Regions from separate parts of the Prochlorococcus sp. MIT2309 genome, predicted to be linked through region 4. Evidence: predicted binding sites of a transcription regulator. Region 4 holds the regulator's gene; each other region holds the start of a gene.
What was found. Region 4 encodes NtcA, which controls nitrogen genes in cyanobacteria. Its sites were predicted from a motif close to GTANCNNNNGNTAC; they were not measured.
Positions count from the first base shown of each region.

Region 1 (3,187 bases), 760 kb from region 4:
AAATAATCATTTTCTGAGACTAAAAGCAAAAATTACTGACAAATCTAAAAAATTTTTTCTGAAGGGGGTATCGTTTTAGCAATGTCTTAAGACTTAATTTAATTGGAATTTTTTTGTTTATCTAATAAACGTAAATTTGAAAACAAAAATTATCAGATTTCTTTTAATAAAAATCACTATAAATTTGATAAATTAGAATATATTTTATAGAAATTTAGAAATAATATTGTATTAAATAAAAAACAATTTAATCCAAAAGTTTAAACATAAATTAAATGGATTGATATAAAATTAAATTCTTTATGCGTCATAATACATAAAGAATTCGTGGGGATGAGGTCTTTGCCTTAACTGTTGTACCTCCTCATATTTCAAAGAAATCCAATTATCAATGAAATCATCCGTGAATACATTTCCTTCCTTTAGGTATTGGTTGTCTGCTCTCAAAGCATCTAGTGCATCATTCAATGAGGAGGGTACAGTTTTAATACTTTCGAGCTCATTTGATGGTAATTCAAATAAATCAACATCGACCCCATCGCCTGGGTCTATTTGATTTTTAATTCCATCTAGTCCTGCCATCATCATTGCTGAAAAAGCAATATAAGGATTAGCCAGTGCATCACCGGATCTAAATTCAAGTCTTTTAGCCTTGGGGCTTGGACCAGTAAGCGGGATACGAACTGCCGCAGATCTATTTCCTTGAGAATAAACAAGGTTTACGGGTGCTTCAAAGCCGGGTACAAGACGCTTGTAGCTGTTTGTAGTGGGGTTGGTGAATGCTAAGAATGATGGCGCATGTTTAAGGATTCCTCCTATGTACCACTTTGCCGTTTGGGATAGGTTTGCATATGTTCCCTCACCAAAAAATAAAGGTTGTTCCCCTTTCCAAAGGCTTTGGTGGACATGCATACCAGTACCATTATCGTTAAAAACTGGTTTAGGCATAAAAGTCGCTGTTTTTCCATATTTTTTAGCTATGTTTCGAACGACATATTTGTAAATCATCACGTTGTCAGCAGCATTGATCAACGGTGCGAATTTCATTCCTAGTTCATGTTGACTTGCTCCAGCCACCTCATGATGGTGCTTTTCAATAGGAATTCCTAATTGCCCCATCAGAAGAAGCATCTCCGAACGAATATCTTGAGCAGTATCGTTTGGAGCAACTGGGAAATATCCCTCTTTGTATTGAATTTTATAGCCTAAATTCCCCCCTTCTTCTTCTCGGTTTGTATTCCAAGGGGCTTCTATTGTGTCAACGCTGTAAGAGCATCCTCCTTCACTTGAGTTGTATCTGACATCATCAAAGAGAAAGAATTCTGGCTCAGGACCAAAATAGGCCTTATCGGCGACCTCAGTTTGAGATAAATAACCCAGAGCTTTCTGCGCAAGAGCTCTTGGACATCTTGCATAGGGCTCTCCACTTCTTGGCTCTTGTATGGAACAGATCAAGCTGAGTGTTTTATGTTTGTAAAAAGGATCAATCCAGGCAGTATTTGGATCGGGAACCATTGCCATGTCAGACTCATTTATTGCCTTCCATCCACGAATTGATGAGCCATCAAAAGCCAATCCTTCCCCAAATGAATCCTCCTCTATAAGATCTGTCGTGACTGTTAGATGCTGCCATTTTCCGTGAAGGTCAGTAAATTTAAGATCAACAAGCTCGATACCCTCATCCTTTATTTGACGAAGTACATCTTGGGGTGTTTTTGCCATGGATCTTTAACTTTTGTTTGTTTTGTTTTATAGAACGTAATTACGGTCCCTTTCTAGTTTTGTATCAACGGGTACTTTTTGGCACTCTTTTCTTGATCTCGAAGCATAAATCATTAAAAATTTTTAGAGGCTATTGCAATCCGAGGAAAAATTCCCCTCAAGTCGACCTTTATGTTTAGGCTCTTAAGGAGATAGAATATTCGCAACTTGACGAGTACACAAATTCTTCCAACCGTAGATAATTGCCATAAAAAAGATTTTGGAGCTTTATCAGTTCCAGAAAGGCTTTTATTGGGGCCTGGTCCCTCAAATGCACATCCCGCTGTGCTGGATGCACTCTCCTTAAATCCTGTAGGACATCTTGATCCGTTTTACATCTCTTTGATGGGAGAAGTTCAAGAGCTACTCAGATATACATGGCAAACCAGCAATAGGCTTACACTTCCAATGAGTGGTACAGGTAGCGCCGCTATGGAGGCAACTCTTGCGAATGTTGTTGTACCTGGGGATACTGTACTGATCGGGATAAAAGGATACTTCGGACATCGCCTTGCTGATATGGCAGGAAGATACCAAGCTGATGTAAAAACTATCAATAAGAATTGGGGGGAAGCTTTTTCACTTGAGGAAATTGAAGCTGGCCTCAAAAAATATAAGCCTGATGTTTTAGCAATTGTTCATGCTGAAACTTCCACAGGTGTATGCCAGCCAATGGAAGGTATTGGTGATCTCTGTCGTGAACATGGAACTCTCTTGCTGCTTGATACGGTTACATCTCTTGGCGGAGTCCCTCTCTATCTTGACCAATGGAAAGTGGATCTTGCGTACAGTTGTAGTCAAAAGGGTTTGAGCTGCCCCCCTGGATTGGGGCCATTCACAATGAATCATAGAGCAGAGGAAAAATTGTCTCGTAGGGAAGGGAAAGTACCTAATTGGTATCTGGATGTATCTTTACTAAATCAATATTGGGGTAGTGATCGTGTTTATCATCACACTGCTCCCGTAAATATGAATTTTGGTATAAGAGAATCTTTAAGACTTATCAGTGAGGAAGGCCTCGAAAATGCTTGGGCCCGACACAGGCTTAATGCTGAAAAACTATGGTCTAATTTAGAGAGCATTGGGTTGAGCATGCATGTTCCTGTTGATTTAAGACTCCCTACTTTGACTACAGTTTGCATCCCAGATGATGTTGATGGTAAAGCCTTTTCACTGCATTTACTCAATAATTTTGGAGTAGAGGTTGGTGGTGGTTTGGGAGATTTGGCTGGAAAAGTCTGGAGAATTGGTCTAATGGGATTTAATTCAAAAGCTGAAAATGTAGAAAAAATATCAAACTTATTCGAAACAGAATTACCAAAATTCAGGAGTTAACTCTTTTGGATTTAAACCATCGTTTTAACTGCACAGAAACATGATCCTCTAAAACGCCTTTTTGCACGATCATTTTGTGATGAGCGCTCTT
Region 1 is NZ_CM186282.1:152,701-155,887, forward strand. Features, by position in the region: gene glnA (type I glutamate--ammonia ligase) at 301-1,722, opposite strand; gene AC6EJA_RS00820 (pyridoxal-phosphate-dependent aminotransferase family protein) at 1,945-3,096, shown strand; gene AC6EJA_RS00825 (nucleoside deaminase) at 3,086-3,187, opposite strand, start outside.
Region 1: glnA (type I glutamate--ammonia ligase) is a predicted target of NtcA. The motif match lies at 1,784-1,797, and genes of this name have one in related genera.

Region 2 (3,187 bases), 670 kb from region 4:
TCTTTCTGACTCAGGGGTCATAACTTTGAAATTAACTGTTAAGAAATATAACAAGTACTACTGTTATTGTGCGAGCTGCTTTCTCAAGAGAGTTCATATTTTTCTCAAAATTAAGTTTTTAATTTTTGAAATTAATTTCAACTAATACTCGGCGATCCAGTTTCTTCTGCATAGGCCTCTTCTCCATGCTCAGTTATGTCAAGGCCTCTTTCTTCTTCAATGGGATTAACTCTAAATTTGCAACCCAGAGCCTGCAAGCTTAGCGCGATGAGGAACGTTCCAAAAGCTGCAACACCATAGGCAACAAGAACAGCCTGTATTTGTCCACCTATTAAGCCAATTCTTCCCTGTTCGATAAAAACTTGGCCAGCAGGATGAGAGGAAATCAAACTTGGGCTTGCAAAAATCCCTGTAAGAATTGCACCAACAGTCCCTCCAACACCATGAACTGCAAATGTATCTAGAGAATCATCAAATTTGAGGCGAACTTTTAACTGCACTGAAAAGAAACAAAACAAAGAAGTTATCAGGCCTATAACCAAACCACTAAAAGGCGTGACAAACCCTGCGGCTGGAGTAACTCCCACCAATCCAGCCACAGCACCTGTAGCCATACCAACAGCAGTAGCCTTTCCAGACATGTACCACTCCACTAATCCCCACATCACTAGTCCCGCAGAAGCTGAAATATGTGTTGTTGTAAATGGGATTTCGGCTCCTGAAACAGTTAACTGACTCCCACCATTAAAACCAAACCATCCGAACCAAAGCAGACCAGTACCAAGAAGAATTTGGGTTACATCATGAGGAGGCTTGATGCCATTTGGCCAAGCACATCTGGAACCAACCAAACCAGCTAAAACAAGAGCAGAAACACCAGAACTAATGTGAACAACAGTTCCTCCAGCAAAATCTAAATCTTTACCAAGTAAGCCATTCCCCCAAACCATATGAGCAAGAGGGGAATAAACTGCAATTATCCAGATGGGAGTAAATAGACACCAAAACTTAAAACTAATTCTTTCAACCAATGCGCCTGAAATTAAAGCAGGAGTTATGATTGCAAACATTCCTTGAAATAAAGCAAAGCTCAGACTTGGTATTTGCAAACCATCCCATTGATCAGGAAGATTTTCTAGACGTGAATACGTAAATGGATTTCCAATAATATTTTGAAATGAGCCGCCATCTGAAAAAGCTAGACTGAACCCGAAAAGTACCCAGATTATTGTTGCGATTCCCATCATCACAAAACTCATAGCCATAGTGTTCAAAACATTTCTAGCTTGAGTAAACCCCCCGTAAAAGAACGCGAGCCCTGGTGTCATGAGTAGAACAAGGGCAGAAGAGGTCAGAATCAACACATTGTCTGCAGGTGATATTCCCTCACCTGCATGAGCTGGCAAAAGTGTTGAGGTTAAAAAATGGAAAGCTGGTACAGCTATAAGTGCTACGAGAAGCCTTGAAAATCGATTTTTCAAAACAAAAAAGTATTAACAATTACATAATCGAATAGAAATCAAACGAGGAGGTTCATTGTGAACCTTTTTTGGAAGAATGTATCAAATAGAACATTTTCTTACCGTACGAGAATTTATTACTCTTTTGGCTTGGTGAAAAATAACTAAAAAGCCATTAACTGAGCTTCATGAACAAGTCGCGCCTTGTGCTTTCTATCTGCACTATGCGCGTTTAAGGTTGACTGATCGTGGTAATGACTGCCACAACTGGTAGATATTAGTTGTGCACGGTGAAGTCGCTCAGCTTTTTGAATCTTGGAGCGAATTAATGGAAGCTTGTTCATAGCATTCCTCCAGGATGGCAACCCCGTTCCATGTTGCCTAAGCATGCATCTCGCGCAGAGACGAACGTTCTAAAAATGTAGCAACCGCTACCGAATTTTGTCTTTAGATATTTATACTCATTTACGATTAATTCAGGCTTATCGGATAGATTTTCGTGTGTAAAAAATAGTTGATTCTTCAAAAATATCAGGCAATTTTTCCAAGCCCTAAAAAAGAATTTGCAATAAACAAAAGACTGAAGCCACTTAAAAAAATCAAGCCTCCCCAAGATAACCATCGCATGATTACTCCATATCTAAATTTCCTTGGAACCAATGGACTATTCATTGTGTCAATTGCCATCCACGCAAATATTGGTGCCGACAGAAAACTTCCAGTCATTGCTCCAAAAACAAAGTCCTTTACGCTAATTCCGCCCGATCGGGCAAAGAGAAGTGCAAGCAAAGCAGCAAAAACATGCAATACAATCCAAAACTCAAAACGTTTTTGCTCTCCGGAAGACCCCAATCGTCCTAAATCAGAATTACTTAGCAGGCCCTGTATGGCAGAAATGCTTCTCGGATATGCATCAAGGCAAGTTAATGTTGTACTAAACATCGCAGCGAATGAGGCTGGGACAATGATCCATTTAGCCCATGTACCCATGGCCTCCTCATATAGCCTAATTAAATTTTGAGCAAACGAGACACCTCCACCAGAAAGCATTGCATCACCACTTCCATACATAGTCAATGCTCCTAGTGTCAAAAAGAAAAAAGCAGTAATTACAGTTACTAAATATCCCAAGTTAAAATCAAATTCGGCCTCATTTTTACTGGGGACATACTTGGTCACTTTTGATTTTGAGAACATCCAAAGTGATGGCCAAACACACAGTTCCACTGGTCCCGGCATCCATCCCATTAGTGGAATTAAGAAAGACAAATTTTCAAAGGTATAAGGTTTTGAATCAGAATTGAACCAACTCGCATCTATTTCAGACAATTGCCCTTTTAAAACAAGAGAAATTACAGCAAAACAAGTCAAGGCAGTTAACAAAGAAACAAGGATCTTTGAAATCAGGTCTAGCGCCCGATATCTACCAAACAACAAAATGAATCCGCTTACTACTAAAACCCCAATAGACAAATCCATCGAGGGGTAATTAGAGAGACTTGGAATGTTCGTGAGCAAAATACCACTAACAAAGCTCACAGCCGCGATAGTAAAAGTCCCAGTAAAAAGACTTACAAAAAGATAAATAGGCAAATATGCAGAATTTCTTGCCTTGAATCCCTCAAGTAAAGAAAGACCTGTTGATGCAGTAAACCTCGTCCCAACCAAAAGGAATGGGTATTTAAATAAATTAGTAATTAAAATAAGGCCTAATAATGAAAAGCCAA
Region 2 is NZ_CM186282.1:1,582,151-1,585,337, reverse strand. Features, by position in the region: gene AC6EJA_RS08630 (high light inducible protein) at 1-21, opposite strand, end outside; gene AC6EJA_RS08625 (ammonium transporter) at 138-1,481, opposite strand; gene AC6EJA_RS08620 (hypothetical protein) at 1,625-1,849, opposite strand; gene AC6EJA_RS08615 (NRAMP family divalent metal transporter) at 1,992-3,187, opposite strand, start outside.
Region 2: AC6EJA_RS08625 (ammonium transporter) is a predicted target of NtcA. The motif match lies at 1,491-1,504, and genes of this name have one in related genera.

Region 3 (3,187 bases), 760 kb from region 4:
TCGCAGCATGGCCAGTACCGGCATTATTAAGCGCTGAACTACTCTCCAGACCTGGTTCAGGCAATCTCTCAATAATCAGTAGCCTTAAATCTGGATCAAGCTCATTTAATAACATAGCCAATGTACAACTCATTACTCCAGCACCAATTAGTACTGCGTCATATCTAATTTCAGATTCATTTTGATTGACGAACACAAATAAAACCGCCTTTTTTTGTCAGATTGTGCAATTGCTCTCTAGGCTAACCAAAGTTAGGAGAAAGTTTAATTATGAGTAATGAACCAATGGACTTCACTTTAGAAAATGTCGAGAAGGTTCTAGATGAATTAAGGCCATTCTTACTAGCCGATGGAGGTAATGTCGAAGTTGTTGAAATTGACGGGCCAGTCGTAAAAGTAAGACTTCAAGGTGCTTGTGGCGAATGTCCAAGCAGCACAATGACTTTAAAAATGGGAATTGAAAGAAAATTAAGAGAAATGATCCCTGAGATCAGTGAGGTAATGCAAGTCTTATAGCTCATAGTTAACTTTTAGACTCGAAATTAGTTAATGAATTAAATTTGTTCAAACAATATGCATAACTTATTTAAAGTCTAATCTAGATGCTTTAATCATAAAAATAGGGAAATTTTCAATGTTTAATTTTGTTCAATAGAGGCAAATTCTCTCGATATAGCTGATTCATAGTTTAAACAATCAAGAGGTAATCCTTTGTAGATCGCGTACATCAACGGAGAAATTGCTCCAATAGTAAAAATAAAACAAGATGCATTTAATGATGACGACCTTACAAGAAAAGTAAGCCCGTACAGAGAAGCTATGTATAGATGAAAGTATAAAAAATCTTTTGTGTCCTGAGCTGGCCATCTCATCCAAGTGCCCAAGAAAAATAGTGCGCCCTTCATAGATTTCAGTTTCTCGAGGAAATTCAATACAATCCAACATACTTCACAGTCCTCAAAAAAATAAATGAAAGTTACCTTTCATACGAAAATATTTGTAGCAGACTGAACTACAGAGAATTATTTTTCCATTAAACTAGAAAGGTAGCATTTGCTACAAAACGTTCACCCTCCGGGGCGCAGTTCGAGCCAGGCCATGGAACGGGGACCTGGACATCCATTTCGGACTCTGAATCATGACAACTCTCACCTACCGCGGGAAGGACTATCTCCAATCAAAAGAAATTTCTCCTAAAAAAAAGATCCAATTAATTTATCGGAGAAATGTTTACATCCAAAACCAACGTAACTATTCAAGTATGAGTCCAACGCTTACATACAGAGGTATTCAATACCAAAAATAAAATTTTAAAAGTTTGATTAATTTATCTAAGCTTTAAAAGCTAGCTATTTATCTAACCAAGGGTCATCTATCTATGACCTTTGGTTTTATATTTATTTATAAAATATTTTTAATAGATTACTTTTTAACCATTTATGAGTCTTTTCATAGCACTGGCTATGTCTTTTTGACGCATTAAAAATTCACCCACCAAAACTGCACCACAACCTGCATTCTTAACCCTTTCCAAATCACTTCTTGAGGAAATACCTGATTCACTTATTAACATAGCCCCAGAAACTCTCAAATCTGAGTAATGCTTACTTGCCAACACCTCTGTAATTGATAAATCTGTGGTAAAAGACTTCAGATCTCGATTATTAATTCCAATTAAATTTATCTTTGGTAAATTAATAACCCGTTTAATTTCTTCTGAATTATGAACTTCTATCAGTGTCTCTAATCCCAAAGAATGAGCGATTTTTTGTAAATATTCCAAATCTTGATCCGACAGAATACTTGCTATTAATAAGACAGCATCAGCCCCTGCGGCTCTAGCTTGATGTAATTGATATGCGCTAAAAATAAAATCCTTACACAATATCGGAATGTCAACTGATTCCCTAACTTCTACTAAAACTTCGAAACCACCTTTAAAAAAATTCTTCTCCGTAAGAACCGATAAACATGCCGCACCGCCTTTTTCATAAGTTTTGGAGATTGCAGTAGGATCAAAATCTTCTCTTATCAATCCCTTACTTGGACTTGCTTTCTTAACTTCAGCAATAATGGCTGGCGACAAAAAAGATCTTTTTAATGCCTCAGAAAAAGATTTTGGTTTAGGTAATTCAGAAATTTGTTTTTTTAATCTCTCAAGAGGAATTTTATTTCTTGCTTGTGCAATCTCTTTATCTTTTTCCCATAGAATTTTTTCAAGTATGTTATTCGGCTCTCCCTCTGAATGAGGTATTGCATATTCCAAGTTTGCAACCTTGACGCTTGGGTTAGGAGGTCTACGTCTAATCTCACTCATTGAATTTTTTTTAGAAATCATACAAAAACATCACTTGCACAAAAAGAATTTAATATTTTTTAAAATTTATTTATTCTGAATTTGTGATGATGCTTGTCTATAAGCTACCTCAATAACCTCACTTAAAGTTGGATGGGTGTGAACCTCTTTTGAGAGTTCTAAAACATTTTGACGCCTTGAGACAGCATTAGAAACTTCTTGAATTAAATCCGCAGCGTGCATTCCATAAATGTGGGCACCAAGAACCTCACCAGTATCCTTTCTAAAAATCAATTTCATAAGACCGTCACTTTCAAGTTCAGCAAGGGCTTTTGAATTAGCTTTGAAATAACTTCTAACGATGCCCAATTCAAAATTCTCATCAGATGAGAATTTCCTAGCCTCTGTTTCCATCATTCCCACGGAACTTATCTCTGGATGAGTAAAGGTTGCAGCTGGGATACTTCTATAGTCAATAGTTTTTGAAATTCCAAGAATATTATCTATAGCAACGATCCCTTGTGCGGCAGCAGCGTGAGCCAACATCAATTTACCTGTAACATCTCCAACAGCCCACAAATTTTCAACTGGTTCATCATCAACCAAAACTCGCATCTGATTATCGACAGGAATAAAGCCCCTATTTGTTTTGATATTTAACGATTCAAGATTAAGTTGATTGCTTGTGGGAACTCTTCCAGTAGCAACTAAAACTGCATCAACTTCAATTTCTTCCATGAATTCTCGAGATTTAACATCAGAAAGTTCGATTTTCACGGGACATCCCGGCGTGATTTTTGATGCCAATACTCCTGCTCTTGCATCAATATCTCTACTTTCAATTAACTTTCTTGACGCTATTTTTGCGATGTCAGGATCAAAGGTAGGCAT
Region 3 is NZ_CM186282.1:1,666,698-1,669,884, reverse strand. Features, by position in the region: gene AC6EJA_RS09135 (malate:quinone oxidoreductase) at 1-133, opposite strand, end outside; gene AC6EJA_RS09130 (NifU family protein) at 271-516, shown strand; gene AC6EJA_RS09125 (hypothetical protein) at 639-905, opposite strand; gene AC6EJA_RS09120 (DUF4278 domain-containing protein) at 1,139-1,306, shown strand; gene trpC (indole-3-glycerol phosphate synthase TrpC) at 1,430-2,338, opposite strand; gene lpdA (dihydrolipoyl dehydrogenase) at 2,384-3,187, opposite strand, start outside.
Region 3: AC6EJA_RS09120 (DUF4278 domain-containing protein) is a predicted target of NtcA. The motif match lies at 1,047-1,060, and genes of this name have one in related genera.

Region 4 (3,187 bases):
GGAGAACTAACTGTATCTCCTCCTCTTGGTAGAGCCTTAATCAAAGATTCTCTTGAAAAATTCCTCATTAAAGACGATTATAAGCTTGAACCAGGGAGTGACTATGTTTTTACTATTAGGGCCAAATTTTAAAATCTTTATAAGTCTTCCAGGTGAATTTTAATTTAATGTGATCTTCAAGAAGTATAAGAGCAGCTAAGGCATCTAAGTTTTCTCTTGGAATTAATAATCCATTTGGAATAAATTTTAAATAATATTTTTTAGGCCAAATTTCCCAATATCTTTCTCTAGCTCTTAAAGTGGTATTTCTCTCATCTATTAATTTTACTTTTAAGTTCGTAGTGTTGCTAATTTCATCTTGCCAATATTTACTACCTGTTCCATTACCCAAAATTAGAAAATCAATTTTAACTTTCTCTTCCCAAATTTTAATTAATTTTATTACATGACTAAAGCTAACAACTTTTGCTTCAGTAATAGAAAGAGAAGATATTTCGGCTAATACCATTCCGCATTTCTTAGATCCTGGATCGATAGAAATGACATTCATTGATTAATATTCTTAATTAAATTGAAAGTTTCAAGACTTACTGAAACAGTATCAATAGTACTTCTATCGCTATCCGAAATTGAATTCAATTTGACTAAGGTTTTTTGACTATTTTCAAGTTTTCTGACAAGTTTATTTATTTTATTTTTATTTATTTTTATATCTGTTGTTAACGAGCCTCTCCTTTTTACTTCAGCAAGTGTTGAAGAGAGAAGCAATTTTATATTTTTTTGTATTTGTAGTTTTGTCATATTTTTTGGATTTAAAGTAATTGTTGCAATGACCTCGTCTTTTGCAACAATCTTTTTATTTGGAATAACTTCAGGGAAAGCATATATAAAATTTTCTCCTCTCAAAACGTTACCAGCTGAGCGAATGTTTACGATCCAACTACCTTTTTTTTTGATAACTTCTTCGAGCCGATTAATATGATCTCGTCTTACCAATAAAATTCTTCTATTTGGTTTTTCTCCTGGTCTCATTTTTAAATAAGCATAAAGATTTGCCTTTTGTAAAATATTTTCTATTTTTTGCTTAATCTTATTTGTATCTTTAATATTTAAAGTTGAACTAGCCAAAGATTCACCACTGCTTATAACTACATCACCTCTCCTAAGTGCAATTAAGTCAATTTCTAATTTTTTTAATTCTCTTTCTCCACTTACAATTCTATTTTCTAAATTTTTCCTCTCTTTTTTTAAGGGAACTAAAGCCTCTCTACTTTCTTGTAACTTAGCTTGCAAGTCATTCAGTTCGAACAATCCCACTCTGAGTTCCCTGCTTACAAGAAGCATCAAGCCAAGTGATAATGCACTAATAGAACTTCCAGTGAGAACAGTAATAAAAACTGCTGTTCTTCTTGGTCTTAATTTAAAAATGCTTAATCTTGCTTTACCCACGCGAGAACCTAGGCGGTCCCCCAAGGTTGATAGGAGTCCTCCTAAAATCAGAAGAGAAATAATTAGAAGCCAACCCGTCACAAGCCAAAAAGTTAACTTTTTTACTGATATATTCAGTATCTATATGTTGACACCTAAAGGGATTAGTTGAAACGTTTTGCCAGTGCAATAGGATCAAACACTGTTATTTTTTTTCTATCAATCTGGAGAAGACCTGCGTTTTTCAAGTCGCCTAGTAGCCTAGTAATGGTTACCCTGGTTGATCCAATAGCTTCGGCTATTGATTGATGAGACAAGCGAAGATCGATAGTTATGCCCTTTTCGCCTGGGACACCAAAATCCCTGCAAAGTACTAAAAGGAAACTCACAAGTCTTGATGACATATCTCTATGGGTTAAAGTTTCGATCATCGTCTCAGTTTGAAGAATTCTGCTCGATAGGCCCTGCATCAGAAGCATGCTGACAGCTGTATCTGCCTCTATTGCTTTCTTAACTGACGCAGCAGGTGCCGTTATCATCTCAACTTTCGTAAAAGCAACAGCGTGATAAAAACGATCAGATCTGTGGCCGGTTAGGAGAGATAAAACCCCAAATAAACTATTTTCTCTGAGCAAAGCAACTGTAATCTCCTCTCCTGACTCATAAACTCTCGATAGCCTTACAGCACCTCTTCTAATTAAATAAACTCTCTCAGCAGGATCACCAGGGAAAAAAATAGTTTTAGATCGGTCAACAACATCTGTTGAAGCCCCATCAAGAGCCCTGATGACATCAATCAATGAGGCTTTCGTCAATTCAATAGTATCTTTTGTTGTATTCACAGACTGAACGCCAATGGGTTTTGCCTGCGCAAATCGATGGAATCCACTCGAGGAGGCAACCATAACGAGAAAATCAATGGCTTGAGGTTAATAAGACAAGAGAAATGGTTGTGTAGCCATGAGTACTTTTTATGATCTTAATGAATTCTATTAGTTTCAACTCTTTTGACCAAAGGCCATGCTATACGGTTGAAATAACTTGATTTTCAGTTCCTCCTGTAAAACAAATATCACTGCAAATATTATTAAGCACTACCTATAGTGCTTAATCGCGTTGTACATAAGTCTGACGACGCTAGATTGTTCAAAGCGATTGGTATTAAAAATAAAATGTCATCACCTCTTAAAACTGTTGAAGATTCATCCGTAAACCACTTAGTTGGATTACCAAGTCCAACCACATCAAAAACGGGGCCCCATCTAAAGCTGGTTATTCCTCAGGGGCAATTACAAGTTCATACTGCGTCGGTTAGAGGAAGTTTTTCTATGGTTTTTAGTGATGCATTGCGAGCTGCAGGATTTGGGAGCAAAGTACTCATTGCACAATTTCTAAAGGGAGGTGTGTCTCAAGGACCAAAAAATGGAATTAAGCTTTGCAATAATCTCCAATGGATAAGACCAGACATTCCAAATTGTATTGATATCTCAAATCGAGATTCTTCTGAAATTGATCAATCTGAATTTGAAAATGAAATAAAAAATATTTGGGAAATCTGCAAAGAAAAATTAATAAGAAAAGAAATCGATCGATTAGTCCTTGATGAGATAAGTCTTGCGGTTAGATTAGGTTTTATAGATGAAAATGACTTGATTTCTACACTTAATAAAAGACCTCCAGCTATTGATGTAATCCTCACAGGGCCATATATTTCCAATGAGATAAATGAAATGGCTGACCAAGTCACTTCACTTCGCTG
Region 4 is NZ_CM186282.1:911,179-914,365, forward strand. Features, by position in the region: gene AC6EJA_RS05065 (DUF3146 family protein) at 1-132, shown strand, start outside; gene AC6EJA_RS05070 (RuvC family protein) at 116-550, opposite strand; gene AC6EJA_RS05075 (DUF3084 domain-containing protein) at 547-1,530, opposite strand; gene ntcA (global nitrogen regulator NtcA) at 1,593-2,333, opposite strand; gene AC6EJA_RS05085 (cob(I)yrinic acid a,c-diamide adenosyltransferase) at 2,532-3,187, shown strand, end outside.